2 linked regions of the Phytohabitans houttuyneae genome follow. The protein of the gene in region 1 interacts with the protein of each later gene in a pairwise test. Links are inferred from orthologs where the notes say so. Each region holds a gene or a part of one and is shown in the gene's direction. Other genes may lie near its edges.

Region 1 (16,567 bases):
GCGTTCAGCGCCGGATACTTGGGCGCCAAGCGATCGATCGGAGTCTCTTCGGATCTCCTGACCTCGGCCAGGTCGATGGGCCGCAAAGTGCGCTGTGGATGACTCACTACAGCTCCCCAAGGTCGGGCCACGGTGGACTCGGCGACATCGGCACGAGGGGATCACCACATGTCAGCATCCGATGTCTCGCTGCAACTGAGAATAGAGAGTCTTCGAGGTCTTGTCACGGTGGTGATCCGGCTGGCTAACCGCACCACTACCACCGACTGGAGACGAAGAAAGCCGGTTAGCTGGCCCTAAGCACCGCAGATACGATGTTTGCCTACCTTGCACCATGCGACAGGCAGGGCAAATCGTTGGTTTTCACTTGCGCTTCACCGCTATGACCGGAGCCTATGCGGTGGCTACCTCGACCAAATGATGATCGAAGGTAACCAGTTTCCTGGTGGAGCTGAGGGGATTTGAACCCCTGACCCCCTCGATGCGAACGAGGTGCGCTACCGGTCTGCGCCACAGCCCCGCCGCTGGACCGGAGCCCAGCAAGCCAGCCCGCACGCCAGCGAAAGCTGGCAGCGGACCGGCGCCAAGGCTAACAGGTCGTCCACCCCGACCGCGAATCAGATCCCGGCGCGCCGCGCGCTGCCCGTTCGATGCGCGTGGTCAGGCCGAGTGAGCCGCTCCCGGGCGCCCGGCCTCGTACGCCCGGCCCCGCAGCCCTCCTGCCCGGCGGTACGACACCGAGGGTGCCTGACCGCCGGTGTCCAGGCCCATCGCGGCCCGGCGGACCGCCTCGCGCTGGGCTGCCAGCCGGCGCTGCTGCTCGCGGCGCAGTGCGGCGCGGCGGGCCTGCTCGCGGCGCACCTCGGCCTGCCGGGCGGCCAGCCAGGCGGCCTCGCGCGCCTCGTGGCGGCGCCGGCGGCGCTCCTCCAGTGCCCGGTTGCGCAGGTGCACCACGTACACCACGAGCAGCGTGCCGGTCACCGTGACGCTGATCCAGAAGCCGGGGCCGACCACGATGACCCCGACCAGCTCGACGAGGTTGAGCAGGAAGAGCGCGGCGAGCACGCGCCGGCGGCGGTAGATCGCGGGGGTGTGACGCCTCACCGGGGGGCGCCGGCGGGCGCGCGCGGGCACGGGACGCAGGCGGCCGCGGCGGCCGGTGGGTGCCGGCGAGACCGGGGCGGCGGAGACCGGGATGCCGGAGACCGGAGCGGCCGGGCGGAGCGAGACCACCACGCGCGACGCGCGGATCGGGCGGGCGCCGGGCACGGTGCGGCGGCGGCGCTGGCGTTGCAGCACCCGTGCCGTCGACTGCGCCCGCTCCGCCACGAGGCGCTCGGTGGCGTCGTACCGGCGTACCAGCGCCGGCGCGAGGGCGAGCAGCCCGGCGGCGGCGAGGACGGCGAGGAGCACCGAGGTCGGCACCCTCACCCCTCCCGTCACCCCAAAACGGTGACCCTCAATGCCGCGTCACCGTTGTCCCAGTTAACTGAGGTTAAAGGGGGCTGACCAGGATAGACGTGCGCCGCGCCGGCACCATGCCGCGCAAAGATCAACCAGCGGTGGCGCGCAGGCGGTGCCACCGCGCCAGCAGGCCGCCGTCCGCGGCGACCTCCTCGCTGGTCAGCGCGTACCCGATGTGGTCGCGCCAGGCGCCGTCGATGTGCATGTACCGCGGGTGGTAGGCCTCCTCACGGAAACCGAGCTTTTCCACCACCCGCCGGGACGGCTTGTTTTCCGGCCGGATGTTGACCTCCACCCGGTGCAGCCCACCCGGGCCGAACGCGTGGTCGACAGCCAGCGCCAGCGCGGTAGGGATCACGCCCTGCCCGGCCACGCGGGAGTCGACCCAGTAGCCCACGTACGCCGAGCAGAACGCCCGCCGCACGATGTTGCCCAGGTTGAGGTGGCCGACCAGGTGGCCGCGCAGGCACACGGCGAACGGCATGCTCTCGCCACGCCGGGCCGAGCGGCGCTGGTCACGGTGCACGTAGCGGAAGGCGCTCGGCGAGTTCAGGTCGTCCCACGGGCCGGGCGGGGAGGACTCCCACGGCGCCAGCCACTTCTGGTTGAGGCGGCGCACCTCGGACCAGGTCGAGGCGTCGGAGCGGCGGTACGGGCGCAGCGAGACGTTGCCGTCGACAAGTACGACCGGCCACCCCGGTGACACCCCAAAGATCATCTGCGCCTGTCCAGCAACAGCACATCCACAGTGGAGCCGGCGGTCGCGGTGGTGACCCTTTCCCCCAGCACCAGCAGCCCGTTGGCTTCGGCGAGACCGGACATCGTGTACGGCCCGCCGGACAGCGGCTGCACCGTGTACCCCCGCCGCGGCGCTCGGCGACGTGTGCCGGGCGGAACTCGCGGAGCCCGGCCGGCGACGGCACGGTCTCCAGCAGGTGGGCGCGCACGCTCGGCCGGAAGACCGGCTCGGCCCCGGCGAGCAGCTGGATGGCGGGGCGGGCCAGCACCTCGAAGCCGATCAGTGCGGCCGCGGGTTCACCCGGTAGACACACGATCGGCACCTCCTCTCCACCGACCGTACCGAACCCGAGGGTGGTTCCGGGATACAGGGAGACCTTCTCGAAGGTCACCGCGCCGTCGCGCCGGGAGAGGATGCGGCGCATCATGTCGCCCGGCCCGGTGCCGGTGCCGCCGGTGGTCACGATGAGGTCGGCGCGCAGCGTCTGGTCTTCGAGAAGCCCGCGCAGCCCTTCGGGTCGTCGTCGCAGATGCCCACGCGGTACGCCATCGCCCCCGCCTCGACCGCCGCGGCGGTGAGCGCGTGCGAGTTGGCGTCGACCACCTGCCCGGGCTGGCTGGCGCGGCCCACGTCGACGAGCTCGTCGCCGGTGGCCACCACGACCACGCGCGGGCTGGAGCGGACCACCACGTGGCCGATGCCGGTGGCCGCGAACACCGCTACAAGTGCCGGGTTGATCTCGGTACCGGCGCGGGCCAGCAGCGTGCCGGCGGGCAGTTCCTCACCGGCGCGGCGCAACCCGTACCCCCGCTTGGGGGCTTGAAAGATCTCCACGGCGGCCATGCCCTGGTCGGTCCACTCCACCGGGACCACCACGTCGGCGGCGGCCGGCAGCGGCGCACCCGCGGCGACCGAGAAGCAGGTCCCCGCGGTGAGCCGCACCGGCCGCCAGCTGGCCGCACCGAGGTCACCCACGACGTTGAGCCGCACGCCGCTGGCCCGCGGCGCGCCGTCGAGCGACGCGGACGCCGCGGCGACGTCCTCCCACCGGGCCGCGTACCCGTCGACCGCGGCCTGGTCGAACGCCGGGTAGGCGTGCGCGGCCACCACGTCCTGGGCGAGCACGTTGCCGTACGCCTGGGTGAGGTCGAGGTCGAGCGGTGGCAGCGGCCGCAACCTGCGCAGCACGCTGCCCAGGTAGTCGGCGAGCGGCGTCAGCTCGTTTGCGGCCGCCTCGGCATCGGCCGTTGCTGTCATGTCGTCTTCACCACCGGCGATGTCTCCACAAATGTCGCCAGCCATTCCCGGAACGCCGGGCCGACATCCTCACGCTGGCTCGCGATCTGCACGACCGCCTGCAGGTAGCCCAGCGGCATACCGGTGTCGTAGCGGGTGCCGCGGTAGACGATGCCGTGCACGGGCGTCCCCTCCTCCAGCAGCAGCGCCATCGCGTCGGTGAGCTGGATCTCGCCGCCGCTGCCCGGCTTGGTGCGCTTGATCGCGTCGAAGATCGTGCCGGGCAGGATGTACCGCCCGAGCACGGCGAGGTTGCTCGGCGCCTCCTCCTGCGACGGCTTTTCCACAAGACCGGTCACCCGCACCACCTCGCCGATGTCGGCGACCTCCGCCTCGGGCTCGGCGACGGAGGCGATGCCGTACCGCTTGGTCTCCTCGGGCGCGACCTCCATGAAGGACAGCACGATGCCGCCGGTGCGCGCCTGCAGCTCCAGCATCGGCGGCAGCAGCGGCTCGGCCAGGTCGACGAACTCGTCGCCGAGCAGCACCGCGAACGCATCGTCGCCCACGTGCGCCTCGCCGCACCCCACCGCGTGGCCGAGCCCGAGCGGCTCGTGCTGGCGGCAGGTGTAGATGTCGGCGAGCTCGCTGGGCTTGCGGACCGCCGCGAGCCGGTCCCGGTCACCCTTTTCCTCCAGCCGCGCCTCAAGGTACGGCTGGCGGTCGAAATGGTCGACCATCGATGTTTTTCCGCGACCGGTGATGAGCAGGACATCGGTGATCCCGGCGGCCGCCGCTTCCTCCACGATGTACTGGAGGACCGGCCGGTCGACCACCGGCAGGAGTTCCTTGGGGACCGCCTTGGTGGCAGGCAGGAAGCGGGTGGCCAGGCCTGCGGCCGGGATGACCGCCTTAACGGCTCGCCGACCAGAGGGAGGGTGGTGCCTGCGTGCTCCGACATGCCGCGAGACTATCGGCCACGGCTCTGTCGCGGCGGGTGAGTCCCAGGTGACGCGCCGCCGGCACGAGGTAGATCGTCGTCTGGCGGTGCCGCTCCGGCCGGCACAGGTAGCTCCAATGCCTCCGGACGCTTACCATGCGCCGCGAGGCGGTACGTGTCGCGTCCGGCCGCTTTCGCCGCGTACAGGGCGTCATCCGCCGCATCCAGCACTTCCGCTCCCGTGACGCCGTTGTCGGGGTAGACGGCGATGCCTATCGACACCGACACCTCGATCGAATCCTCGCCGCACTCGATCGGTGTGTCGCGGATCGCCGCGCCGAGGCGCTGGGCCACGATCGCGCCGCCCCGCGCGTCGGTCTCGGGCAGCAGCACCACAAACTCCTCGCCGCCCTGCCGGAACGCGAGGTCCACTTCGCGCACCTCGGCTCGCACCCGCCGGGCGAACTCGATCAGTACCGCGTCACCCGCGGCGTGACCGTGCGTGTCGTTGACCTCCTTGAAGCGGTCGAGGTCGAGGGCGAGCACCGCGAGCATGCGGCCGAAGCGACCGGCCCGCTCGACCTCGCGGCGCACCGATTCCTTCAGATAGCGGTAGTTCCAGAGGCCGGTCAGCGGGTCGGTGAGCGAGAGGCGCTGCGCCTCCTCGTGGACCCGCACGTTGTCCACCGCGACCGCCGCCTGCCCCGCGAACGTCCGCAGCGTCACGAGGTCCGCGTCGTCGAACTCGTCCAGCCCCAGCCGGTCGTACAGCGCGAGCACGCCGAGCGCCGGAGGATCGAGGTCGACGCCGTGGGTGGGGCCGGCGAACGGCACCGCCACGTACGTGCGGCACCGCGGCTCGTTCTCCAGCAACGGCGGGCCGTCCCGGTCCACCCGCCCGCGCAGCGGCTCGCCGGTGGCGGCCACCGTGCCGAGCAGACCACTGCCCACCGGTACCCGCAGGTCCGGGTCCTCGAGCCCTTCCGCGCTGTGCGCGACGAGCGCGCCGGTGGCCGGGTCGAGTAGCAGCACCACGCCGGCCCGCGCGCCGGTCGCGGCGAGCGCCGTCTGGAGGATCACCTGGAGGATGCGGTGCAGGTCGTGGGTGCTCGAAAGCGTGTCACCCAGCACCGCGAGGTGGTTGCGGAGCTGGTCGCGGCTGGCGGTGAGCGCGCGCACGTAGGACTGCGTCTCGCGGGTCATCCGGTTGAACGCCGCGGCCAGCCGCCCCACCTCGTCGCGGGCCCGCACCGGCACGCGGGCGGCCAGGTCACCCCCGGCGACCCGGTCGGCGGCGCGCCCAAGCTCGGCGAGCGGTCGGGTGGTCGAGCGAGCCAGCCACCAGGCGGCGAGCACGGCGAAGAGGCCGGCCAGCACAACCGCGCCGACCAGCACCGCGTAGCTGCCGCCGGGCTCGCTGCGCGGCACCGAGAGGGCGAGCGGGAGCGGCTGCCCGGGCGAGGGGTCGAGGCGCCGCACGTAGCGGCCGGGTGCGGACTCGGCGATGGCGTCGCCGCGTACCCCGGCGGCCGCCTGGACCACGGCCTCGCGGTGGCGCGCCGACTCGGTGGAGTAGGTCGGGCCCGACCGCAGGGTGATCGCCGCGCCCGAGGCGTCGGCGAGCCGGCGGACGAAGGCCGCGTCGACGGTCTGCGCGACCTCGACCGAGCCGAGGACCGCGCCGGTCGCGTCGCGCATCTCCACCTGGACGGCGAGCGCCTGGAAGCCGCCCGACGTGGCGCCGGAGCAGTCGGCCCACGGCCGCGCCGGGCCGCCGGGCGTGGTCACGCCGTCCACGTGCACGACCGCGGCGAGCCCACGGGCGATGACCTGGTCGGCGACGGCGAGGCGCTGCTCGGGCGTGGGCGGGAGCGCGACGGCGTCGGCGACCGCCTGCAGCTGCTGGCAGAGGGCGCCGACCGAGGAACGGACGGTGGTGGCGGCGACATCGAGCCGGTCGACCGAGCGGTCGCGGCTCACCGCCGCCACCGTCGCACCGACGAAGAAGGCCCCGAGCAGCACAGGACCGAGTACGACCGCGAGGAAAGCGGTTGTCAACCGCCCACGGAGCGTCACAGTTCCCTCCTCAATGGGATGCTGACACAGGGGGAATAACTAGGGCGGGTTATGGCAGGAGTGTTGCGTGCCGGATTTATCGGATCTTCCGCGTAAGGCGACCCTCAGGGCCGCGCTCCTCAACCGCCGCCGGTCGCTGCCGGCGGCGGCGCTGGAGGACGCTGCCGGGCGCGTGGTGGCCGAGCTCGCCACTTTGGTACGGAGCGTCGAGCCGCACTGCGTCGCCGGCTACGTGCCCGTCGGGCCGGAGCCGGGCGGCCCCGGCCTGCCCGACGCGCTCGTCGGCATGCTCAGTCCGGAGGCGCGGGTGCTGCTGCCGGTGTTGCTGCCCGATCTCGACCTGGACTGGGCGGCCTACCACGGGCCGTACTCCCTGACACCCGGGCCGCACGGCCTCCGCGAGCCGAGCGGCCGCCGGCTGGGTCCCGACTCGATCGCCACGGCCGGCCTTGTCGTGGTACCCGCGGTCGCGGTCGACGCCCGCGGTGCGCGGCTGGGTCGCGGTGGCGGCTCGTACGACCGGGCGCTCAACCGCGTCGCCCCGGACACGCTGGTCGTGGCGCTCCTGCACGACGGCGAGGTGGTCGACCAGGTGCCCGACGAGCCGCACGACCGGCGGGTCAACGCGGTGATCACTCCAGGTGCTGGCCTGGTGATGTTGCCCGCTTGAGGTGGACGCGGCGGCGGTCTTTGGCGCATTATTAGCACTCGGATTAGTGGAGTGCCAGCCCCTGCGGAGGATCCGTTGCCCACCTACCAGTACGCCTGCACCGAGTGCGGCCACCAGCTCGAGGCGGTGCAGTCCTTCACCGACTCGCCGCTGACCGAGTGCCCGGCGTGCGAGGGCCGGCTCCGCAAGCTCTTCAACTCCGTCGGCATCGTCTTCAAGGGCTCGGGCTTCTACCGCACCGACTCCCGCTCCTCCGCCGACAAGTCCTCGTCCGACTCCTCGGCGGCGTCGTCTTCGAGCTCCTCGTCCACGGACAAGACGTCGACCTCCACCTCGTCGTCCTCGGACAAGTCGTCTTCCTCGTCGGCCTCCACCTCGGCCTCTTCGAGCTCGTCGTCTTCGAGTTCGGCAAAGCCCGCCGCGGCCGCGACCTCTTAGCAGATCCACCGGCGGCCCGGGCGTTTTCCACACCCGGGCCGGTTGTCCACAGCCCGTACCGCCGGCGCGCGCGGCCCACTCCGCCGACCGCCTACGGTCCTGGGCCATGCGGGAGCCCACCCTCGACCCCGTGCGCCGGCCCCGGCTGCCCCGCGGCCGCACACTGCTGCGCATCGGTCTGGTCGCCACTTTCCTGCTGACCGCGGTCGCGGCGCTGTTTGCCCGCGAGCCGGCGGCTGCACCGTGCGCACCCGCGGCATCGGGGGCCACACCGGCACCATCCGTCGACGCCAGCGGTCGCCTCGCGGTGCCACCGGGCGCGGTCGGCGTGCCGGTGCGGCTGGCCGAGCCGGCCGTGCTGGCGCTCGTCCACCCCGGCGACCGGGTCGACCTGCTGGCGGGCGGCGGCGCGTCACCCACGCCCGGCCGCGACTCCACACTCCTCGCGCGCGACGCCCTCGTGCTCGGTGTGGTGGGTGCGGACGGCGCGGTGCTGCTCGCGCTCAACCCCGAGGGAGCGCGCGCGATAGTCAGCCTGCCCGACAGCACCCGCTTCGGCGTGATCGTGCGACCGAAGTGATCACTCCCAGTGCGGCGGCCGGTCCTCCAGCAAGCGGTCGTCGTTCGTATACGTCCACTCGCCCCACCCGCGATCGGTGTCGTCGCGGGTCTGGTCCGGCAGCACCGGAAGGCCGTCCTCATCGAGGTCGACCAGGCGGTCCGGATCTTCGCGCAGGTCTTCCGCCCCGTTCACGCAAAGCAGCGTACCGAGGCATGGTTAACCGCGGGGGACGGGTTGGCGTTGATAGCGTCGGTGAGCGTGACGACGCGCAGCGGTGGCCCGGCCGACGACGAGTTCTGGCGGCGACCGGCAGAGGGCACCCCACCCCCGCCCGAGCCGCCTCCCGCCGAGCCGGCCGCTCCGGCCTACCCCGGGCCGCCACCGAGCACTCCCCCGCCGCACGGCTGGCGCCCGCCGGTCGTGATGCAGCCGGCCGCGCCACGCGAGCTCCCCCGCCAGGACGCCACCGGCATCGACGAGGAGGAGCGCAGCGCGCGCACGCTGACGTTCGGCATCGGCATGATCGCCGCCGCCGTGCTCGTCGTGGTTATCTGCCTGCTCTGCTCCCGAGCACTCTTCTGAGAACGCTGAGGATCCGGGGCTGGTGCGGTGACCACTAACGTTTCTGGGTCTGCCCGCTGCGCGGGCGGACCCAGAAACCCTGCGCCTGGCAGGGCCTGGTTCGCCGGGTTCCCCGGCGAACCATAGTGGTCACCGCACTAGACGCCGCTCCAGACGGCGTTGGCGCCTGAGTCACCGGTCAGGAAGACGTAGACGCCGGTGACGCCGGCGAGGACGATGACGGCGGCGCCGAGCACCCAGGTCAGCCAGAGTGGCACGCCACCGGCGGTGCCTCGGCCGCTGGTGAGGCCGTTCGTGACGAGCACGAGCAGCAGCGTGCCCGCGCCGAGGCCGAGGCTGAAGTAGAAGGTCAGGTCGCCGTAGCCCTGGTGCTCGTTGACCTGGTCGAGGATCTCCTGGCCATAGTTGGCGGCGATCAGCCGCTCCCTCAGCTCCTGCCCGGACTCACGCGCGACGAACGCACCCGCCGGCCCGGCGACGGCAAGCAGTGCGGCGGCCCAGCCGATCCGGGCGCGTACCCGAGGGACCAACGTGTATACGACAGCGGCGAGCGCGAGCAGCGGGATGAACACCACCGCGGCGTGCACCACGAGGGGATGCATCGGCAGGCCCATGATCTCGTCGAACACGAGTCCTCCTCTGGGGATCTATGTAACCGCGAGATCAGCGTACGATTTGTCCGTGTCGCCGATCATGGCCTTGTCAAAGGGTGGCTACGCGAAGAGAGTCGAATAAGTTCATCCAGGTTCCATGCGCCTTGTCGGTCTGGTATTCGCGTGCTGTTATTGCTAGATGCACGGCGAAGAGCTGCTGCGGTCACGTGGCCTGCGGGTGACCCGACCGCGCCTCGCTGTGCTCGATGTTCTGGCCGGCGGCGGCCATCTGGAGGTCGACGAAATTGCCCGGCGGGTCCGCACCCGCCTCGACTCCGTCTCCACCCAGGCGGTCTACGACGTTCTCGGCGCCCTCTCCCGCGCAGGCCTCGCCCGCCGCCTCGAGCCAGCCGGCAGCCCCGCCCGCTACGAGGCTCGCGCCGGTGACAACCACCATCATGTGGTCTGCCGCGGCTGCGGCGAGGTGGCCGACATCGACTGCGCCGTCGGCGAGGCACCCTGCCTCGATCCCAACGTCTCGCACGGTTTCCAGATCGACGAAGCCGAGGTCACCTACTGGGGCCTGTGCCCGGTCTGCCAAGCCCGCAGGGTCGATGACTTCTGACGATCTCGGCCTCTTCGGCCCCGACTCGGTGACCTGGCGCGTGCACGAGGAGCCGATCCTCTTCGTGGCCGGGCTCCGATCGCTCTACCTCCAGGCGTTGCATCCGCTCGCCGTCGCGGCCGTGGTGCAAAACTCCGACTACAAGACCGACCCGTGGGGCCGGCTTGTGCGCACCTCGCAGTACGTGGCGACCACCGTCTACGGCACGACGGCCCAGGCCGAGGCCGCCGGACGGCGGGTGCGCGCGCTGCACGCCCGGCTGCGTGGCACCGACCCTCGCACCGGCGCCGAGTTTCGGGTCGACGAGCCGGACCTGCTCCGCTGGGTGCACGTCGCCGAGGTCGAGTCGTTCGTCTCCACGGCCCGCCGCGCGGGTGTGCGGCTGAGCGCGGCCGACGTCGACGCGTACTACACCGAGCAGCGCCGCGCCGCTGCCCTCGTCGGCCTCGACACCGCGACCGTTCCCGGCACCGCCGCCGAGGTCGCCGAGTACTACGCGGGTGTCCGCTCCGAGCTGCGGATGAGCAAGGCTGGCGCCGAGACGTTCCTCTTCCTCAGCCACCCGCCGCTGCCGTGGCACCTGGGTCTCACCCCGGTCCGGCTGGCGTACGCGGGCATCGCCGCCACCGCCTTCTCACTGCTCCCGCCCTGGGCCCGCCGCATGTACGGCGCGCTCGGCCTGCCCCTCGCCGACGTCTCGGCCGACATCTCCGTGCGCGGACTGCGGCTGCTGCTGGCCGCGCTCCCCAAGCGCTACCGCACCGGCCCGATCCACAAGGGCGCGATGGAACGCGCCGCCCGCTTGGCGGCCACCGACCTCGTCGCCGCCAAGCCCTGAGTGCTAAATCGTTGGACGGCGGGTGCCCGCCCGACGATCGTGGGCGCCATGCGACAAGAGGACATCTGGGACGTCGAAGCCGCCCAGAGCTACGACACGCCGGGCGCCGGCATGTTCGCGCCGGAGGTGCTGGGGCCCGCGGTCGACCGGCTGGCCGCGCTCGCGGAGGGCGGACGCGCGCTCGAGTTCGCCATCGGCACCGGCCGCGTGGGCATCCCCCTCGCCGAGCGGGGCGTGCCCGTCACCGGCATCGAGCTGTCCCGCCCGATGGTCGACCGCCTGCGCGCCAAGGTGGACGAGCAGGCACTCCCAGTCCTTGTCGGCGACATGACCACGACGGTCGCGCCGGGCGAGTACACGCTGGTCTACCTCGTCTTCAACACGATCTCCAACCTTCTCGACCAGGCCGCCCAGGTCGAGTGCTTCCGCAACGCCGCCCGCCACCTCACCCCCGGCGGCCGCTTCGTGATCGAGCTGTGGGTGCCCGAGCTGCGCAAGCTCCCGCCCGGCCAGCAGGCGACGGTGTGGCACAACGAGCCCGGCTATATCGGCCTGGACACGTACGACGTGCTCCGCCAGCACGTGGTCTCGCACCACTTCAGGTTTGACGACAGCAGGCAGGCCCGGCTCAGCCGCAGCCCGCACCGCTACATCTGGCCCGCCGAGCTCGACCTCATGGCCCAGCTGGCCGGCTTCACGCTGGAGTCCCGGCACGCCGACTGGTCGGGCGCCGACTTCACCGAGGACTCGCGATCGCACGTCTCCGTCTACCGCCTGCCCCCGCCCGACTAGCGTGACCGTGTGGATCTCAAGCTGTTCGGGGAGGTGTTCGTCACCCTCCTGGTGATCATGGATCCGCCGGGCATGGTGCCGATCTACCTGGCACTCACCGGCACCCTCTCCGCCCGCGAGCGCAACCGGGCCGGTACCCAGGCGGTCGCGCTCGCGTTCGGCGTGATCGTGGTCTTCGCGGTCGCCGGCCAGACGCTGCTCGACTACCTGCACGTGGACCTGCCCGCGCTGCAGGGCGCCGGCGGGCTGCTGCTGATCCTCATCGCGCTTGAGCTGCTCACCGGCCGTACCGACAACCCGGACCAGCAGGTCACCTCCAACATCGCGCTGGTGCCGCTCGGTACCCCGCTGCTGGCCGGCCCGGGCGCGATCGTGGCGACGATGCTCTTCGTACAGCGGGCCGACGGCGCGACCGACTACGTGGCGATCGGTGTCGGGATCGTGGCGGCGATGGCCGCGGTGTGGCTGGCCCTGCGCTTCTCCGGCGGGATCGTCAAGGTGCTGCGCCCCAGTGGCATCGAGGTGCTCACCCGCATCGCCGGCCTGCTGCTGGCCGCCATCGCGGTGCAGTTGATCGCCGACGCGGTGGCCGCTTTCGTGCGGGAGTACTCGAACGGGGGATGACAACCGCCGTGGCGGTGGGCGGGATGTCGTACGGCGGTGGGAGGATCGTGGGGTGCGTAGGGCCCATTCCGCGACTCCCCGTCCACGCGGCGGCTCCGGCCGGCCGGAGCCAGAGCAGCTCGGCTTCGAGGGCATGCCGGAGCGCCTCTTCGTCTGCACGCCCAGCAAGCTGGGAGCGTTCGAGGACTGCCCGCGCCGCTACCGGTTCTCCTATGTGGACCGTCCGGCGCCGCCGAAGGGGCCACCCTGGGCGCACAATTCACTCGGCGCCAGCGTGCACACCGCCTTGCGCAACTGGTTTGGCCTGCCCGCCGATCGCCGCCACCCGGAGGCGCTGCCCACGCTGCTCAAGGGCACGTGGGTGCGCGAGGGCTACCGCGACGAGGCGCAGGAGCGGACCGCCTACCGGCGCGCTCTGGAGTGGCTCGAGTCCTATGTGGAGACCCTCGACCCGGCCTTCGAGCCGCTCGGCGTCGAGCGCGTGGTCGCGGTAAAGACGTCGGTGCTGGCGTTCAACGGCCGGGCCGACCGCATCGACTCCCGCACCGGGCCCGAGGGACCCGAGCTGGCGATCGTCGACTACAAGACGGGCCGCACCGGCCTCGACTCCGATGACGCGCGCGGGTCACAGGCCCTCGCGCTGTACGCGTTCGCCGCCGAGCGCGTCTTCCGCCGCCCGTGCCGCCGGGTCGAGCTGCACCATCTCCCGTCGGGCACCGTGGCGGCGCACGAGCACACGCCGGAGTCGCTGGCCCGGCAGGTCAGCCGCGCCGAAGACACCGCCCGCGACATCGTGGCCGCCGAGCGCGCGGTCGCCGCGGGTGGCGACCCCGACGCGGCCTTTCCCACCGCGCCGGGGCCGATCTGCACCTGGTGCGACTTCCGCAAGAGCTGCCCGGCCGGCGTGGAGGCACCGGCCAAGGAGCCGTGGGCAGCCGTCGACCGCGTCCTGGCCCCGTCCGGCGGCGAGGCGGCCGTGGTCACCGCGTCCGAGCAGTGATCAAGGCCCCACGACGGGCACACCGGAGGCCGCCGCGACGATGGTGTCGTAGGCTCCCTGCCCCGTCGTGTACGCGCCGAGCTTGACCTGCTTGTGGCTGCCGTGAAAGTCGGACGAGCCGGTGACCACCAGCCCCAGGTCGGCGGCGAGCCCGCGCACGTGCTCCCGCTCGGCGGGCGAGTGGGCTTCGTGGTCGGCTTCGAGCCCGAAGAGGCCGGCCGTCGCCAGATCCACGATCAGTGAGTCGGGCACGACCTTGCCGCGCTTGGTGGCCTTGGGGTGGGCGAAGACCGGCACACCGCCCGCGTCGCGCACCAGCCGCACCGCCGCGAAGACGTCCGTGTCCTCCTTGGGCACCCGGTAGCGCTCGCCCAGCCACCGGTCCTCGAACGCCTCGTCGGTGTCGACCACCAGCCCGGCCCGGATCAGCGCCCGCGCGATGTGCGGCCGCCCGACGGTGCCGCCGGCGGCGTACCCGTGTACCTCGTCCCAGGTCACATCGACCTCGTCGGCGCGCAACCGGTCGACGATGCGCCGCGCCCTCTCCTCGCGGCTGCGCCGCACCCGGGCGAGCTCGGCCACCAGGTCCGGCGCCGTGGGGTCGAAGAGGTATGCCAGCAGGTGCAGCGGGATGGCCGGCGAATGGCCGTACCACCGGCAGGAGAGCTCGGCACCCCGCACGAGCGCGAGGCCGGCGGGCCTGGCTTCCTCCGCGGGCGCCCAGCCGGCCGTCGTGTCGTGGTCGGTGATGGCGAGCACGTCGAGGCCGGCCTCGGCACCGGCGGCGACGAGCTCGGCCGGGGTGAGGGTGCCATCGCTGGCGGTGGAGTGGGCGTGCAGGTCGATGCGCATCAGACCAGCATGGGGTCCACCACGAGCAGGCGGTCGTTGCGGTCGGAGCCGGGCACGGGAATCTCCTCGACCTCCGGCTCCTTGCCCGCCTTGACGCGCATCAGGTCACCCGCGCGCGACACGTGCACGAGCGTGCTGCCGCTGGCCCAGGCCGCCTGGTCGCTGAGCTCGGGACCGGCGTCGGCGGAGGTGCCCCTGCCGTCGAAGGCGACTCGCAGGTCGACCAGCCGCGCCCGGCCCGCGCCGTCTGCCACGAGCCAGTGGCCGTCGGGCGAGACAGTGCCGGAGCCGCGCGGGTTGAGCTGCAGCGCGCAGGCCGTCTTGAGCACGGTCAGCGCGTTGACCGCGTCGAGGAGGGCGAGGCAGGGGCGGTCGCCGGTCTCGGCGGAGACCTGGCCGACCACGGTACGGCCGTCGGGCAGCGGCCCGTAGATCTCGGCGGTGCCCGGCTTCCACATTGGCGTGTACGTGCCGCGCCGCGGCCACCACACGTCGTAGGTGCCCTGGTGCGCACCGGAGCCGGCGCGCTGCATGAGCACCCCGTCGCCCACGAAGCTCACCGGAAGCCCTTCGGCCGGCGCGGAGGTCTGCGTGGCGCCCTTGAGGGTGCCCTGGTCGACGACCGCGGTGAAGAGTCGCGCGCTGTCGCGCCACGCCACGCGGCGGCCGTCCGGCGCCAGCGCGATCGCGTCGACGGCGGGCAGCACCTGCATCGAGGAGCCGTCTGAGGCCACGTACCAAAGGGTGGCGCCACCCGAGGGCGGCATGCCGACGACAAGCCAGCCCTTGCTCGCCTCGTGCGCCTGCGTCACGGTGCCGACCTGGGACAGCGTGATCGCGGTGCCGCCGGTGGTGCGCAGCTGGCTGGCGACGACCACGTCGACGGGCACGCTCGTCGCGGACATCTTGTCGCGGTCGAAGGTGCCCATCGGGACCGGCACAGCCGTGGTCGGCTCGATCGCGGGCAGCGACTGGAGGATCTCCGGTGGCGGGTCCTCGACCCACGCCGGCCCCGCGTACCGCTGGTCGTCGGGGCGCAGCTGGATGACCCCGGCGGTGGCGGCGGCCGTGGCGGCGACGACCATGACGGTGCCCACGACGGAACGGCGCCGGTTGATGCGGCGTCCCTTTCCGATCGCCCGGCCGGCGGGGTCGTGGCGGCCCACCGCGTGCGACGGATCGGCCGCACGCGACAGCGTCTCCCGCAGTGCCCGCTCCAGATCGTCCGATGCCACGCCCAATGGACGCGTTGGGCCCGGCCCAGGGTTGTCCGGCTTGCCCATCGTCACCCGCGCTCCAGACCCGTGGCGGGCGCCGGGATCGGTGGCATCGGCAGGCTGGGCACCACCGGCGCCGGCCGCACCCGGGCGGGCGCTGGCGCGGCGGCGGGCTTGGGCACCTCGACGGGCTTGATGTCCGGCGCGGCACCCTCGGCACCGAGCCGCTGGCGCAGCGTGTTGAGGGCGCGCGAGGTCTGGCTCTTGACCGTGCCGGTGGAGATGTCGAGCAGCGCGGCGGTCTGCGCCTCGGTCAGGTCTTCGTAGAAGCGCAGCACGAGCACGGCGCGCTGGCGGGCCGGGAGCGCCTTGACGTGCCGCCACAGCGCGTCGCGCTCGAGCTGCTCCTCGATCTGGTCGGGCGCCGCCCGCTCGGGGAGGATCTCGGTGGGTCGCTCGCCGTGCCACCGCCGCCGCCACCAGCTCGTCGCGGTGTTGACCAGGACACGCCGGGCGTACGGCTCGACGGCCTCGATCTCGCCCAGCCGCTTCCACGCCAGGTACGTCTTGGTGAGCGCGGTCTGCAGGAGGTCCTCGGCCGTGGCCCAGTCACCGGCGAGCAGGTAGGCCGTGCGAAGCAGGGCGGCGGAGCGAGCCGCGACGAACTCGCGGAACTCCTCCTCCATTTCCTGCCTGGCGGCCGACACTCATCGCCTCCCCGTGATAGGTGCCCTCCCGAAGGTTGTCACAGCCTTCGGGCAAGGACCATGGCACGGATGGCTAAACCGGCGTTAGGCGATTGCGAATGAGCGCAGATCAGGCCCCGTCGTCGGCCTTGATGTCATCGTCGGCCTTGCCGAGACGCGCCTCGACCGCCTGCGGCTCGTACATCTCCTCGACCACGCGGAGATAGAGCTCGTTGGGGTTGGGCAAGTGCTTTACCTCGCGCAGCGCCTGGTCTTGACCGGCCGACTCGAGCACAAATGTGCCGTAGTTGAGCATCCGCCCGAGTGGCGACTGTTCATACTTCATGTCGGTGACGCGCAGTAGCGGCATCATGCCGACCTTGCGGGTGATGATGCCGTTGACCACCATGACCCGCTTGTTGGTCAGGATGAACCGGTCGAAATACCAGTCGCCGACCTGCCACGCCACCCAGCCCATGACGGCGAACCAGACGATCACCGCCGCCGTGGTGAGGCCGCGGACGTCCTGCCGGGCCAGGAAGCCGGACAGGTAACCGAGTGCGAACGTCGCGGCGGTGCCGATCAGCAGCGGCGTGGTCAGGTGGATCCAGTGCCGCTTCCACTCCCCGCGGT
Region 2 (14,439 bases), on another replicon or contig:
CTCGGCGACGACCTGAGCGGCGCCACGATCGGCGTGATCGTCGCCGCGGCCGTCGCTTGCGTGGCGCTCGCCGGCCTGCTGCGCCACGACTGGGCCTGGTACGCGGCCGCCGCGCTCCAGGCCCTGCTCATGGTGGCTGGCTTTCTGCACTGGGCACTGGCCGGCGTGGGGCTGCTCTTCGGCCTGGTCTGGCTCTACGTGCTGAACGTCCGCCGCACGATCCTGGCACCACCCAAGCGCGACGCGCCTCCACCGCCGCAGGACGGCGACGCGTAGGGCCGGGATGTCGCTCCCGCCCCGCGCTTGATCGTGTGGTCTCGGAGCTCCGCGACGGTGCTTTCGGTCGGCCTCGCCCGACGGCTGAGCAGCGGCCGGAGGTAGCCGGTGCGGGGGATGCGGCGCCGTCGCGCGGACCTTGAAGGCAACGCGGACCAGATCGTGTTACGGATCGGCCCCCATAGGGCGGATCGATACCACGATCGGCCTCCGCGCTTGAGTTGGACCCGCCACCCCTTTGCCGCGGGCGCCTCTCAAGCTGGGCGCACGGATGCGCCCACGGAATCCGGTGGCCGTGTGGGGCCTCGCGGCCAGCGAGACAACAGGCGGGGCCGTCGGGTCTCGCGCGGCGACGGGCTGGGGCGCCGGAAGGTTAGAAGCCGTTTGGCGATGTTCAGAGCAAGGATCAAGCTGGATGCCTTGCCTTTCGCGGCCTCGCGCGGGACAAAGGCAGCGTCGCCGTGGCGGTCCGTGACTATCGATCAAGGCAGGCGGCGTTGGCTTCGAGATCTAGGGAAGTTGGTGCGCCATAGCGACGGCTCGACTTTCGGAGTTGGGATTGCGATCGTCGGGGCGGGAGTGCGCGAGGGCGCCCGCAGTTCGGCGCCGTCGTCGCGGTTTGTGACTGTCGATCAGATGCGGGCGGTGTGCGCTTCGAAATCTTGGTGAGTTTGCGCGTTATTTCGACGCTAACTTGCCAAGATCTGCCGGAGCGGGCTCCTGGGTTGAGCTGGGCGACCGCGGAGGGTGAGGCGGCAACCGCGGGCACAGCGGCAGCTCACCTCTAACTCGGCGTCGGACTTTAAGAGCGCTCACCCTGACCGCGAAAAACGCCCAGACGACGAAACTCCGAAGTCGAGCGACGCCAGCTCACCAAGATCTGCGGGAGCAGGCGCACCGCGGAGGGTGAGGCCGCGGGAGCAACGGTCCGGACCACCGCGGACGTCGCGGTAGCTCAAAGCTCCAAAAGGGTTATGCGCCGTCGTCCATCGCCTGGCGGTCGGCCTCGTCGGCGCGGTTGCGCCACTGGGTGATGGCGATGCCGTGGCCGTCCGGGTCCTTGAAGGCGGCCGCCCACAGCTCCAGCTTGGCGCCCTTGTTGACGGGGCGAGGACCGTACGTGAACTTGACGCCCTTCGACTTCAGCTCGTCGTGCGTGGCCGTGATGTCGCCGACCTCGAGGTTGAGGTGGACGGTGCGCGGGCCGGCGGGTGAGAGGTCGCTGATGACGCGGAGGACGAGGCGGGTGTCGCCCGAGGCGAGGACCGCGTTGCCGTCGCCGCCGTCGATCTCGTAGAAGCCGAGCATGTCGCGGTAGAACTCGATCGAGCGGGCCAGGTCGGTGACCAGCACCGTCACGCCGACGCCGTGGATCGAGCCGCTCGGGCCGGGGTGGGCGCTCGGGTACGCGGTGATCAGGTCGGCGAGGTCGTCGTCATCGCCGGCGGTGGGTGGCAGGCCCGACTCGTCGTCGAGTGGCAGGTCCAGCGGGTCCGGCCCCGAGAGGTCGTCGACGGCCGGACCGGAGCCCGCCGGCTCGGCGACCGCGGTGGCCGCACCGTTGCCGTTGCCGTTGTCGCGCATCGGGCGGGCGCGGCGGGGGAGCGGGACCGAGCGCGGTTCGCTGCTCGACGGCTGCTCCACGACCGTGCCCTCCAGCACGATCGGGCCGCCCGGCGTGGCCTGGTGCACCACGATCGGCGGCTCGTCGCGGATACCGCCGCCGAGGTCGTCGGTGAGGTCGGCGGTCACCGGCTCGTCCGGGCCGCGGCGCGACCACGGCGGCTCGTCCTCCTCGAAGAGGAGGTCGTCGCCCTCGGGGATGTAGTCGCGCTCGGGCTCCATCGTCGCGGCGGCCTCGGCGTGCGTGAGCGCCTCGTCCCAGAGGATCCGCACGTGCCGCAGGTCGTCGACCGCCACCATGATCGGCAGGGTGACGCCGGGCAGCGGCCACTTGGCGACCGGCACCCGCGACTCGCGCACCTTGATCGACGCGGCGGGAAGGCCGGGCGCGTCGATGACGATCTGGAGCTCGCACCGGCCATAGGTGGAAGATGCGGGCGGCTCGGTCGCCGTCATCACGTGCGCGGTGCCGGCGACCCACGCGCGGGCGCCGCCCCGGATCGTGTTGACCAGGACCATGCTGATCGCCAGCACGAGCACCGCCAAGCCGACGGCGACGATCGCCCAGCTCTGCATGCCGGCGCCGAAGAGCATGACGAAGACGGCGAACGTGCCCAGCACCGCGGCGACGAGCTTGCGGACCGGTGCGATCGGCCTCCGACGAGCGTCAGCCACAGTGGACCTCCCTCGGGTTACCCGCCAGGCTAGGCCGGGCAAGCCAGTGATGGGAAGACCGATACCCTAGGACGGTACGTCCGCCCCGCGCACTGGAGGAAGAGTGTCGACGAGCAGCCCGGCCGAGCGCACGTTGGTCCTGATCAAGCCGGACGCTCTCCGGCGGGGACTGCTCGGGGAGATTCTCGGCCGTTTCGAGCGCAAGGGCTTGGCGATCGATGCGCTCGTGCTGCGTGGCATGGACGCCGCGCTGGCCGACCAGCACTACGCGGAGCACGTGGACAAGGCGTTCTACCCGCCGTTGAAGGAGTTCATGACGGGCGGGCCGCTGGTGGCCGCGGTCCTGTCCGGAGACCAGGCGATCGAGGTGGTGCGCACGCTGGTCGGCGCCACCGACGGGCGCAAGGCCGCCGCCGGCACGATCCGCGGTGACCTCTCGCTGTCAAACCGGGAAAATTTGGTACACGCCTCCGACTCGCCGGACAGCGCGAAGCGCGAGATCGCGCTCTGGTTTCCGGAGCTCAGCTGAGCTCGGGAAATCTGCGTAGTTTGTCCGGGTTGCCGATCAGGTAGACGCCGGTCACCACACCGCCGGTGACGTCGAGCGTGAGCACGTGCCGTCCCACGATCGTGGCCGGCTCACCGGCGAGCATGACCGGGCACACCGAGCAGACCCCCGAGTAGATGCCGGCGAAGAAGCGGGCCACCCGGTCGGCGCCGACGATCGGCCTGCGGGCGGCCTTGACCCGCCCGCCCCCGTCCGACCAGGCCACCGCGTCCGCGGCCAGCAGTCGCTTCAGCGCCGCCAGGTCACCCTCGCGGGCGGCCGCCAGAAAGCGGTCGAGCAGCCGCTCCCGCTCGGCCGGCGCCGCGGTGAACCGCCGCTGCGCGGGCAGGTGCCCCGTGGCGCGGTGGTGCAGCTGCCGGCAGTCCTCCGGCGTGCGGTCGAGGATCTCGGCGATCTCCGGGTACGGCAGGTCGAAGGCGGTACGCAGCACGTACACCGCGCGCTCCGGCGGCGTGAGGCGCTCCAGCAGGTGCAGCATCGCCAGCGAGAGCGACTCGCGGTGCTCGGCCGGGTCCACGTCGCCGGCCGGCAGCGGCTCGGGCAGCCACGGGCCGACGTAGGGCTCGGCCTGCCGCGCGCGCAGCCGGTCCATCGCCAGGTGGGTGACGATGCGGGACAGGTACCGGCGCGGCTCGGCGACCGCCGCCCGGTCGGCACCGAGCCAGCGCAGGTACGCGTCCTGGAGCACGTCCTCCGCGTCGTGCGCGCTGCCGAGCAGCCGGTAGGCGAGCCCGAACAGCATCGGCCGGTGCGCGACAAGGTCGGCGGCCGCCGCGCCAGCGGTCACGCCGGCAGCGGGTTGCGGCTGGGGATCGCGATCCGGTTCCACATGTTGATGGTGACAATCGCGAGCAGGAGGTCGGCGAGCTCCTCCTCGGTGTAGACCTTCGCCGCGGTGTCCCAGACGTCGTCGGGCACGCCACCTTCACCCAGACGGGTGACGGAGTCGGTCAGGGCCAGCGCGGCCCGCTCCCGCTCGTCGAAGAGATCCACTTCGCGCCAGGTCGCGACGGCGAAGAGCCGACGCGTGCTCTCCCCGGCCTCGATCGCGTGCTGCGAGTGCATGTCCACGCAGTACGCGCAGCCGTTGATGAACGAAGCGCGCAGCTTCACCAGGAAGAGCAGCTTCTTGTCGAGACGGCGCTGGATGTAGCCCTCCAGCCGCCGCACGTGCTCGAAGCCCTCGGGGGCCACCTCTTGCAGGTTGATGCGTCGCATGACGTACCTCCTTCGCGAGGACGACAGGACGCGGCGGTCCGGGCGTGACAATCCGGGGTGTGAGCTACGGCGCATCCCGGCCGACTGCGGGAGGGCGGATCTGCGGCGGCGTCGCTGTTCAATACGGCGCTGCTCCCGTAGCGGTGGAGTACCCTTGACGGTCGTACAGGCGATGACCCGGCCATCACCGGTGAGCCTCCGGAAGAAAAGGCCTCCCCGCGGGCGGCCCCAGTAGAACCGGACGGGTCCGGCCCGTCACAGCCGGCCAACGAGCGGGCGCTTCGATCCTGGAGCGCCAAGCGGGGTGGTACCGCGGGCTTCGGCTCGTCCTCGCAGTGTGCACATGAGCTTTGTGAGCTGCGAGGAGACCGAGGGTGTACCCGAAGACCGATCCGAAGGCCGGCGTGCCGGCGAGTCCCGACCTGCCCGAGGTCGAGCGCCGCGTGCTCGACCACTGGGCGGCGGACAAGACCTTCCAGGCATCGGTGGACGCGCGGGACGCCGGCGTCGACGGCGCGAACGAGTACGTGTTCTACGACGGGCCGCCCTTCGCCAACGGGCTGCCGCACTACGGCCACCTCTTCACCGGGTACGTGAAGGACGTCGTGCCGCGCTACCACACCATGCGCGGCCGCCGGGTGGAGCGGCGGTTCGGATGGGACACGCACGGGCTGCCGGCCGAGGTCGAGGCGGAGAAGCAGCTCGGCATCTCCACGAAGGCGGAGATCCTCGATCTCGGCGTGGCCCGGTTCAACGACGTGTGCCGCACGTCGGTGCTGACGTACACCCAGGACTGGGAGCGGTACGTCACCCGCCAGGCGCGCTGGGTCGACTTCGCCAACGACTACAAGACGCTCGACCTGGACTACATGGAAAGCGTCATGTGGGCCTTCAAGACCCTCCACGACAAGGGCCTGGTGTACGAGGGCTTCCGCGTGCTGGCGTACTGCTGGCGGTGCGAGACGCCGCTGTCCAACACCGAGACCCGGATGGACGACGTCTACCGCGACCGGCAGGACCCGTCGCTCACCGTGTGGTTCACCCTGGACACCGGCGAGAAGGTGGCGGTCTGGACGACCACGCCGTGGACGCTGCCGTCCAACCTGGCGATCGCCGTGGGGCCCGACATCGAGTACGCGGTGCTCGCCGACTCGGCCGGGCAGCGCTACATCATCGGCGCCGCGCGGTTGGGGGCGTACGAGAAGGAGCTGGGCGACCTCACCCCGGTCGGCGTCGTGCGCGGTGCCGAGCTCGTCGGCCGCCGGTACACGCCGCTGTTCGACTTCCTGGCCGACACGCCAAACGCGTTTCAGGTGCTGGGCGCCGACTTCGTCTCCACGGAGGACGGCACCGGGGTCGTGCACATGGCGCCCGCGTTCGGCGAGGACGACCAGAACGCGTGCAACGCCGCCGGCATCCCCACCGTCGTGACCGTCGACGAGCACACACGCTTCACCTCGCTCGTCCCGCCGTACCAGGGTGAGCAGGTCTTCGACACCAACAAGCCGATCTCCCGTGCGCTGCGCGAGCGGGGCGTGGTGGTGCGGCAGGAGACCTACACGCACTCGTACCCGCACTGCTGGCGGTGCGACACGCCGCTGGTGTACAAGGCGGTGTCGTCGTGGTTCGTCGCCGTGACCCGGTTCCGCGATCGGATGGTGGAGCTCAACCAGCAGATCAACTGGACGCCTTCGCACGTCAAGGAGGGCTCGTTCGGCAAGTGGCTGGCCGGCGCGCGGGACTGGTCGATCTCCCGTAACCGCTTCTGGGGCTCGCCGATCCCGGTGTGGAAGTCGGACGACCCGGCCTACCCGCGCGTGGACGTCTACGGCTCCCTCGCCGATCTGGAACGCGACTTCGGCGTCGCCGTGACGGACCTGCACCGCCCCTCCGTCGACGACCTCGTGCGCCCCAACCCGGACGACCCGACCGGACGGTCGGTCATGCGGCGCGTGCCCGAGGTGCTCGACTGCTGGTTCGAGTCAGGCTCGATGCCGTTTGCCCAGGTGCACTACCCGTTCGAAAACCGCGAGTGGTTTGAGCACCACTACCCCGGCGACTTCATCGTCGAGTACATCGGACAGACGCGGGGCTGGTTCTACACCATGCACGTGCTGGCGACCGCGTTGTTCGACCGGCCGGCGTTCCGCAACTGCCTGAGCCACGGCATCCTGCTGGGCGAAGACGGGCGGAAGATGTCCAAGAGCCTGCGCAACTACCCGGACGTGTACGGCGTCTTCAACTCGCACGGCTCCGACGCCATGCGGTGGATGCTGATGTCGTCGCCGGTGCTGCGCGGCGGGGACATGCCGGTTACGGAGGGCGCGATCCGCGACGCCGTCCGCCAGGTGCTGCTTCCACTGTGGAATGTCTGGTACTTCTTCTCGCTGTACGCCAACGCGTCGGGTTACGAGGCGTCGAAGCGGACCGACTCGACCCACCTGCTCGACCGGTACGTGCTGGCGAAGACCGCCGAGCTGGTGTCCACAGTGCAGCGCCAGATGGACGACTACGACATCTCCGGTGCCTGCGCGTCGGTGCGGTCCTATCTGGACGCGCTGACGAACTGGTACGTGCGGCGGTCGCGGGACCGGTTCTGGAGCGGTGACCGGGACGCGTTCGACACTCTCTACACCGTGCTGGAGACGCTTTGCCGCGTCGTGGCGCCGCTCGCGCCGCTGACCGCGGAGGAGATCTGGCGCGGGCTCACCGGCGAGCGCTCTGTGCACCTGACCGACTGGCCGGAGGCGGAGGCGTTTCCCGCCGACCGCGAGCTTGTCGCGACGATGGACGCCGTGCGTGAGGTCTGCTCGGCGGCCCTGTCGCTGCGCAAGGCGCGCGGCCTGCGGGTGCGACTTCCGCTGGCCCAGCTCACCGTGGCGACGCCGGCGGCCGACGCGCTGCGGCCCTTCGCCGACCTGGTGGCCGACGAGGTCAACGTGAAGTCGGTCGTGTTCACCGGCGAGCTGGCGTCCTATTGCGAGCAGGTGCTGACCGTCGTGCCCCGCGCGCTCGGCCCGCGGGTCGGCGGCGCGGTGCAGAAGGTGATCAAGGCGGTCAAGGCCGGCGAGTGGTCGCTTGTGGACGGTCGCCCGGTCGCCGCCGGCGTTGCGCTGCAGGACGGCGAGTACGAGCTGAAGCTCGTCGCCGCCGACGCCGAGCACTCCGCGCCGCTGCCCGGCGGCGAGGGCGTGGTGGTGCTCGACACCGCGGTCACGCCCGAGCTGGCGGCCGAAGGCCTGGCGCGCGACGTGGTCCGGGTCGTGCAGCAGGCCCGCCGCGACGCCCAGTTCGACGTGAGCGACCGCGTGGCCGTCGCGCTCGCCGGCTCGCCGGAGGTGGCGGCCGCGGTCGAGGCGCACCGCGACTTCGTGGCCGCCGAGGTGCTCGCGACCGAGCTGCGCCTCGACGGGGCCGCGACCGGCTTCGAGGGTGAGGTCGGCGAGGGCGAAAAGGTGACGGTCGCGGTCACCCGCGCCTGACCAGGGGCTTCGGGTCCGCTCGCGGCGGCGACGGACCCGAGCCCATTTCCAGAGACTCTGAGCTACCGCGACGCCCGTCGTGGTCCGGACCGTTGCTCCCGCGGCCTCACCCGCCGCGGGGGCCGGGCTTGGCCCGCGGACCTTGCAGCGGAGGTCGGGGATTTCGGCGAGCCCTGGCGAGCCGCCGACCGGAGCGGTGCCCGCGGGAGCATGCGGTCCGCAGGTGGCGCGGGCGGGGGCAAACATCTGTTTCGCTTCAAGGTGTGGCGGTGCGCTTGCCCACGGGTGGGCGCGCTAAAGGGTTACGGCGCGCGGTCGCCGCGGTCGTGCTCCTGGGCGACGATCTCGGGGAGGTCGGGGATCTGGCCGAGCTGCTTCAGCGCCCGCGTCATCCGCACGTTGCCGTGCAGGCGCTCCCTCGTGCGGTGCAGGTAGGCCCAGTAGCCGCCGGTGAACGGGCAGGCGCCGGTGCCCGCGCGCTGCCTCGGGTCGTACCGGCAGCCGCCGCAGAAGTCGCTGGTGCGGCTGATGTGCGTGCCGCTGACCGCGTGTGCCTCGGTGGTCACCGAGCCGAGCTCGGCGTGGCGGGCCATGCCGGCGACGTTTCCGATCATCACCCACTCGTGCCCGTCGACGAACGCGCGCTCGAACCAGTCGACCATGTCGGTCGGCCGCCAGCCGCGCTGCACCGCGTAGTTGCCGAGCACCGCCTGCCGGACCGCGTGGTGGGCCCAGCCGCGGTCGCGGACGGCCGCGAGCGCGCTGGACAGGCAGCGGGCCTGCACGGACTCGGCGTCGAGCGTGGCGAACCACGAAGGGATGGAGCTGCGCCCGGGTGTGCGGACGCCGGCGGGGTATCCGGCGTCGAGGTACCAGTACAGGTGCCACAGGTAGTCGCGCCACCCGATCACCTGGCGGGTGAAGCGCTCCACACTGGACAGCGGCGCGTGGCCGGCGCGGAACTCCTCCTCGGCCTGCCGCACCGCCGGCAAGGGCTCGAGCAGGCCCATGTTGAACGATGTGGACAGTCCACTGTGCGCGAGCCAGGGATCGCCGGCGAGCATCTCGCCGGTGCGGCCGAAGTGCGGCAGCCGGTGCACGAGGAAGTGCTGCTGCCGGTCGAGCGCCTCGGCGCGGCTCGCGGGAAACTGGCGCGGGCCGTCCCGCCCGATGAACTCGATGCCCTCCGCGGCCCACCGGTCGAGGTCGTCGCGGACCTCGGCGTCGATGTCGTCTTCGACCGGCGCGGGCGGTGGCGGCAGCTCGGTCTGGTGCGGGGCGTCGTTGAACCGGACCTGCCACCGCCCGCCGGCCGGCTCGTCGCCGTCCATCAGCACGCCGTGCGCCTGCCGGGCGTGGCGGTAGAAGTCGTCGAGCCGCGCGGCGCCGCGCCGCCCGTCGGCCCAGGCGGCGAAGTCTTCGTGGCTCGTGACGAAGCCACGCGGAGGGAGCACGGTGACCTTTTCCTGTGCGCGCACGAAGTCACGGGCCCGCCGGGAGGTCGGGTGGCACACCTCGACCACCTCGCCGTACTGCCGGAGCCCGTCGCGGAAGGTCTCGGCCTTGAGGTGCACGGCCTGGTCGCCCAGCTCGGCGGCGCGGTGACGGATCGCGGAGAGGATCAGATGCGCCTTCTGGCGGTGGAGCGCGCGGCGACGGAAGACCGCCTTTGACTCGATCAACAACACCGGTTGGTGCGCCCCGTCGAGGAAGTGCGGCCCCAGCTGGTCAGCGAAGAGCCATCGCCGCATGTCCAGATTCTGCCTCGCACTGCCTGGTTGTCGCCATCCGGCAGCCAACTGGTTTCCGGCCGGCTCCTACCCTCGGCTGACGACCGTGCCGCGGAGGCGCTCCAGGAGCGTGGCGCTGTCGTCCACCGAACGGCGGGTGAAGACGCCCGTCGCCAGGCTCCCGTGGTCGGCCCACCCGCACACCGCGACAGTGGCCTGGCCGTCCTTGCCGATGCCGCAGCGCAGGTACTCGCCGCGGGTGCCGGTGTCCAGCGACTCGATCTCGCGCAGCCGGTACCTCTCGGTCAGCCGGCTGAACTCTTTCTCCAGGTCAGACTCGGGGAGAAGCGGAAACCGGTGGTGCCGAAGAGCGTCACCCGCTTGCCTGCGCCGTCCGCGTACACCCCGGCGAACGTCTCCTCGGCGAGCATGTGGGTGCCCCGCAGGTCGGCCTGCAACTCGGTGGCCACGCGCTGGCTGGCCGCGTCGTCGCGCAGGCTCAGGTCGGAGATTTCGGCGGGGAGCGAGACGGACGCGGGGTACTGCTCCCACATCGGCTTGCCGAAATACGCGGGGCAGCCACAGCAGCACGCCAGCGTCATGAGCAAAAAAACCCACGGCCACTTGCGCCGCCGGCGGCGGACCGGCACCGGCACGTACCCCTGTGGGGGCCGCCAGCCCGGCGGCGGTCCCTGCGGCGGCGGTGGTGGGCCCTTGCGCGACTTCTGCTTTTTGGGAGGTTTGCGCACGTCGGGCAGCACCTGCCGGACCTGGCGGGCCGGGAGGTTCGCGGGTGGCGGCGGCGGTGGCAGCTGCGGCGGTGGCGGCGGGACGGCCGGCTGGTGCCGCGTGGGCGGCAGGGCGCGCGGCGGCGGGGGTGGTGCCGCCGGGAGCGCTGGCGGCGGCGCGTGCGGCACATCCAGCAGGGTTTGCGGGTACGGCTGGTCGAGCGGGTCGGCGTCGGCCCACGGGTCGACCGGCGCCGCGCCCTCGTACGCCCGGCGCTCCTCCTCGGGCAGCTGCATGGTGGGGTCGCGCGGCGGCAGCGAGGGGGCCAGGCCCGGCGCTTCCAGGTCGTGGGCGGTGGCGAGCCAGCGCTTGCGCTTCTTTTCGCTGGGCGGCGGCACGGCCGCGGAGCCGGACCACCGGGGCGGCTCCTTGAGGGTCGGCTTGAGGCCGCTCACGCCGTCGTCGTCCTCGGCGGGCGGGGTCACGGCCGTCGGCTCCTCCCCGGGGAGCTCCCGTCGGGTGGGGTCGGGATCCGGTCCCGGCATTTTCCCGTGCACTCCTTCCACAGCGGCTCGTGACCCCTCCGAGGCTAATACCGCGGCACCACCCGTCATACCGGCGCGTATTCTGGGCGATTGGACAGCACCCTGGAGGTTTCGTGAGCGTCCCGTCCGTCTTTCCGCAGCTCGAGCAGCTGCTGCCACGCATCAGCAAGCCGATCCAGTACGTCGGCGGGGAGCTGGGCGCGGTCGTCAAGGACTGGGACTCGGCGACCGTCCGCTGGGCGCTGATGTACCCGGACGCCTACGAGGTGGGCCTGCCCAACCAGGGCGTCCAGATCCTGTACGAGGTGCTCAACGAGCTGCCCGACGTGCTGGCCGAGCGGACCTACGCCGTGTGGCCCGACCTCGAAGGGCTGATGCGCGAGCACGGCGTGCCGCAGTTCACGGTCGACGCGCACCGGCCGGTGGGCGCGTTCGACATGCTCGGCGTCTCGTTCTCCACCGAGCTGGGCTACACCAACCTGCTCACCGCGCTCGACCTGGCCGGCATCCCGCTTCTGGCGCGCGACCGCACGGCGGAGCACCCGGTGGTCGTGGCGGGCGGGCACGCGGCGTTCAACCCGGAGCCGATCGCCGACTTCGTCGACGCGGCGGTGCTCGGCGACGGCGAGGAGGCGGTCCTCGAGATCACCGACATCGTCCGGGCGTGGAAGTCGGAGGGCAGCCCCGGCGGCCGCGACGAGCTGCTGCTGCGCCTCGCGCGCACCGAGAGTGTGTACGTGCCGCGTTTCTACGACGTCGACTACCTGCCCGACGGCCGCATCCAGCGGGTGGTGCCCAACCGGGCGGACGTGCCGTTCCGGGTGCACAAGCGCACGACGATGGACCTCGACCAGTGGCCGTACCCGAAGAAGCCGCTGGTCCCGCTCGCTGAGACCGTGCACGAGCGGTACGCGGTGGAGATCTTCCGGGGCTGCACCCGGGGCTGCCGCTTCTGCCAGGCCGGCATGATCACGCGGCCGGTGCGGGAGCGGTCGATCACGACGGTGGGCCAGATGGTCAAGGAGGGGCTGGAGTTCTCCGGCTTCTCCGAGGTGGGGCTGCTCTCGCTCTCCTCGGCCGACCACTCCGAGATCGGTGACATCTGCTCCGGTCTCGCCCAGCAGTACGAGGGGACGAACGTCTCGCTCTCGCTGCCCTCGACCCGGGTCGACGCGTTCAACATCACGCTGGCGCAGGAGCTGTCCCGCAACGGGCGGCGCACCGGGCTCACGTTCGCGCCCGAGGGCGGCTCGGAGCGCATCCGCAAGGTGATCAACAAGATGGTGTCGGAGGAGGACCTCATCCGCACCGTCGTCACGGCGTACAGCAACGGCTGGCGCCAGGTGAAGCTCTACTTCATGTGCGGCCTGCCCACCGAGACCGACGAGGACGTGCTGCAGATCGCCCGCCTCGCGCACGAGGTGATCCGGGCCGGCCGCGCGGCGACCGGCTCCAAGGACATCCGCTGCACGGTCTCGATCGGCGGGTTCGTGCCCAAGCCGCACACGCCGTTCCAGTGGGCCTCGATGTGCACGCCCGAGGTGATCGACAGCCGGCTGCGGAAGCTCAAGGCCGAGATCAACTCGGACCGTTCGCTGGGGCGGGCGATCGGCTTCCGGTACCACGACGGCGAGCCCTCGCTGATCGAAGGGCTGCTCTCCCGCGGCGACCGGCGGGTCGGCGCGGTCATCCGCCGCGTGTGGGAGGAGGGTGGCCGCTTCGACGGGTGGAGCGAGCACTTCTCGTACCAGCGGTGGGTGGACGCGGCCACCGCGGTGCTGCCGGACTTCGGCGTCGACCTCGACTGGTTTACCACCCGCGAGCGCGACGAGACCGAGGTGCTGCCCTGGGACCACCTGGACTCCGGCCTCGACAAGGACTGGCTCTGGCAGGACTGGCAGGACTCGATGTCGGAGTTCGAGCAGGACGACTGCCGCTGGACCCCGTGCTTCGACTGCGGCGTCTGCCCGTCGATGGACACCGAGATCCAGATCGGGCCGACCGGCCGCAAGCTGCTGCCACTGACCCCTGTTTCCACCGCCCGCTGAGCCGACGGGAGCACCACGATCAGCAGGAAACCACAGCCGGAGGGCGGCCAGGCTCCGGTCGTGCAGCGAATCCGGATCCGGTACGCCAAGCGCGGCCCGCTCCGGTTCACCTCGCACCGCGACTTCGCCCGTGCCTTCGAGCGGGCGGTACGCCGGGCCGGAGTGCCGATCGCCTTCTCACAGGGCTTCACCCCGCACCCCAAGATCTCGTACGCGTCGGCGGCGCCGACCGGCGTGGCCAGCGAGGCGGAGTACCTGGAGATCGGCCTGCAGGCGGCGACGGACCCGGCGACCGTCCGGGCCTCGCTCGACGCCGCCCTCTCACCCGGTCTGGACGTGCTGGACGCGGTCGAGGCGCGGGCCGGCACGAGCCTTCCCGACCGGATCGACGCGTCTCACTGGCGGATCGAGCTTCCCGGCGTCGGGCCCGACACGCTGGGGCGGGCGGTGGCCGCGTTCACGGCCGCCGAGGAGGTGCTCGTGGAGCGCCTGACGAAGCAGGGCCGGCGCACTTTCGACACGCGGGGCGCAGTGGCCGCCATCTCTGTGATCACCGATTCGGCGGCACCTAGCGAGGTCACGGGCGTACCGTGTGCGATACTCGACCTAGTCGTACGGCAGGTCACCCCGTCCGTACGGCCCGATGACGTTCTTGCCGGCCTCCGCGTGGTGGCCGACCTGGAGCCGCCGGTGCCCCCTCGGGCGACCCGGCTGGCGCAGGGCACGCTGACCGCGCAGGGGGCGATCGTCGATCCGTTGGAGGCGGATCGCGACGAGATACCCATCGGTGAACGCTAGCCGGTCTCCGGCCAGCGCTCAGCAGGCAGACTTCGGTGGCCAGCCCGCCCGGGCAAGCCGCCGGAAACACTTTGCGGCGACCCTGCGTGGCAGCGCTCACCCGCGCCCGGGGCCGCCAGAACTGGAGAACGCCCATGCTCGACAACGAGCCAGAGGGCGGTGACCGGACCGGTTCCGAGCCGGCCGGCGATACCGCCGAAAGCAGCACCCCTGTCAAGCGCACTCGGACCACGCGGCGCAAGGCGGCCGATCCGGCCGAGCCGGGTACCGAGGCCACCACACCGACCCGTCGACGGCGGAAGGTCGCCGCACCGGATGAATCGGGCATAGCGCCGGAAGTCGCTGCGGAAGCCGCGCCGGTCGTCGAAGAGCCCGCGCCGGTCAAGACCACCCGCGCCCGGCGGAAGAAGGCGACCGCGGCGGCGGAGCCGCTGGCCGAGCCGGTCACCGAGGCCGTCGTGACCGAGCCCGCGGCCGTCGAGGCACCCGCCGAAGAGGCGCCGACGGGCCGTCGGCGCCGGGCCGCGCTGTCCGCGCCGACCGTGCTCTTCATGGCGCCCGAAGCCGAGGACGAGCCCCCCGCGAAGGCAGCCCGCAGGGCGCGCGGTGAGAAGGCCGCCGAGCCCGTGGCCGCCGAGCCGGAGGCCGCCCCGGTGGCGGCCGCTGCCGAAGAGGCCACCGAAACGGCGGAGCCTTCTCGCCGGCGACGTCGCGGGCGGCGTACCACCGAGGTCGTCGAAGCGGAGC

The links.
Region 2: the proteins of Phou_RS22390 (region 1) and ndk interact in binary tests that used the Escherichia coli proteins (3 or more experiments, as listed by UniProt). The link is inferred for Phytohabitans houttuyneae from one-to-one orthologs.

Annotation. Positions count from the first base shown.
Region 1 is NZ_BLPF01000001.1:4,828,185-4,844,751, reverse strand. The notes cover bases 5,590-8,323. They hold Phou_RS22390 (5-formyltetrahydrofolate cyclo-ligase), read left to right. Parts: upstream 5,590-6,522; coding sequence 6,523-7,125; downstream 7,126-8,323. Other genes in these bases: Phou_RS22375 (hypothetical protein), read right to left, coding at 8,144-8,317; Phou_RS22380 (flagellar biosynthesis protein FlgA), read left to right, coding at 7,670-8,143; Phou_RS52860 (hypothetical protein), read right to left, coding at 7,356-7,499; Phou_RS22395 (GGDEF domain-containing protein), read right to left, coding at 5,590-6,455. In the rest of the region: sepX (divisome protein SepX/GlpR), read right to left, coding at 661-1,425; Phou_RS22410 (GNAT family N-acetyltransferase), read right to left, coding at 1,553-2,182; Phou_RS22400 (UTP--glucose-1-phosphate uridylyltransferase), read right to left, coding at 3,457-4,413; more of Phou_RS22395, read right to left, coding at 4,410-5,589; Phou_RS22370 (translation initiation factor 2), read left to right, coding at 8,384-8,707; Phou_RS22365 (DUF2231 domain-containing protein), read right to left, coding at 8,845-9,336; Phou_RS22360 (Fur family transcriptional regulator), read left to right, coding at 9,500-9,925; Phou_RS22355 (oxygenase MpaB family protein), read left to right, coding at 9,915-10,763; Phou_RS22350 (class I SAM-dependent DNA methyltransferase), read left to right, coding at 10,812-11,555; Phou_RS22345 (MarC family protein), read left to right, coding at 11,565-12,179; Phou_RS22340 (RecB family exonuclease), read left to right, coding at 12,232-13,179; Phou_RS22335 (PHP domain-containing protein), read right to left, coding at 13,180-14,031; Phou_RS22330 (hypothetical protein), read right to left, coding at 14,031-15,266; Phou_RS22325 (SigE family RNA polymerase sigma factor), read right to left, coding at 15,317-15,955; Phou_RS22320 (PH domain-containing protein), read right to left, coding at 16,065-16,567. UniProt on the Escherichia coli protein: Involved in the removal of 5-formyltetrahydrofolate.
Region 2 is NZ_BLPF01000004.1:578,534-592,972, forward strand. What follows is about bases 1,437-4,390. They hold ndk (nucleoside-diphosphate kinase), read left to right. Parts: upstream 1,437-2,677; coding sequence 2,678-3,103; downstream 3,104-4,390. Other genes in these bases: Phou_RS45280 (VOC family protein), read right to left, coding at 1,437-2,574; Phou_RS45290 (sigma-70 family RNA polymerase sigma factor), read right to left, coding at 3,096-3,929; Phou_RS45295 (carboxymuconolactone decarboxylase family protein), read right to left, coding at 3,926-4,360. Also shown: Phou_RS45275 (DUF4233 domain-containing protein), read left to right, coding at 1-276; more of Phou_RS45280, read right to left, coding at 1,249-1,436; ileS (isoleucine--tRNA ligase), read left to right, coding at 4,735-7,842; Phou_RS45305 (cryptochrome/photolyase family protein), read right to left, coding at 8,145-9,593; Phou_RS54065 (hypothetical protein), read right to left, coding at 9,878-10,846; Phou_RS45315 (TIGR03960 family B12-binding radical SAM protein), read left to right, coding at 10,960-12,894; Phou_RS45320 (TIGR03936 family radical SAM-associated protein), read left to right, coding at 12,955-13,692; Phou_RS45325 (Rne/Rng family ribonuclease), read left to right, coding at 13,827-14,439. UniProt on the Escherichia coli protein: Major role in the synthesis of nucleoside triphosphates other than ATP. The ATP gamma phosphate is transferred to the NDP beta phosphate via a ping-pong mechanism, using a phosphorylated active-site intermediate.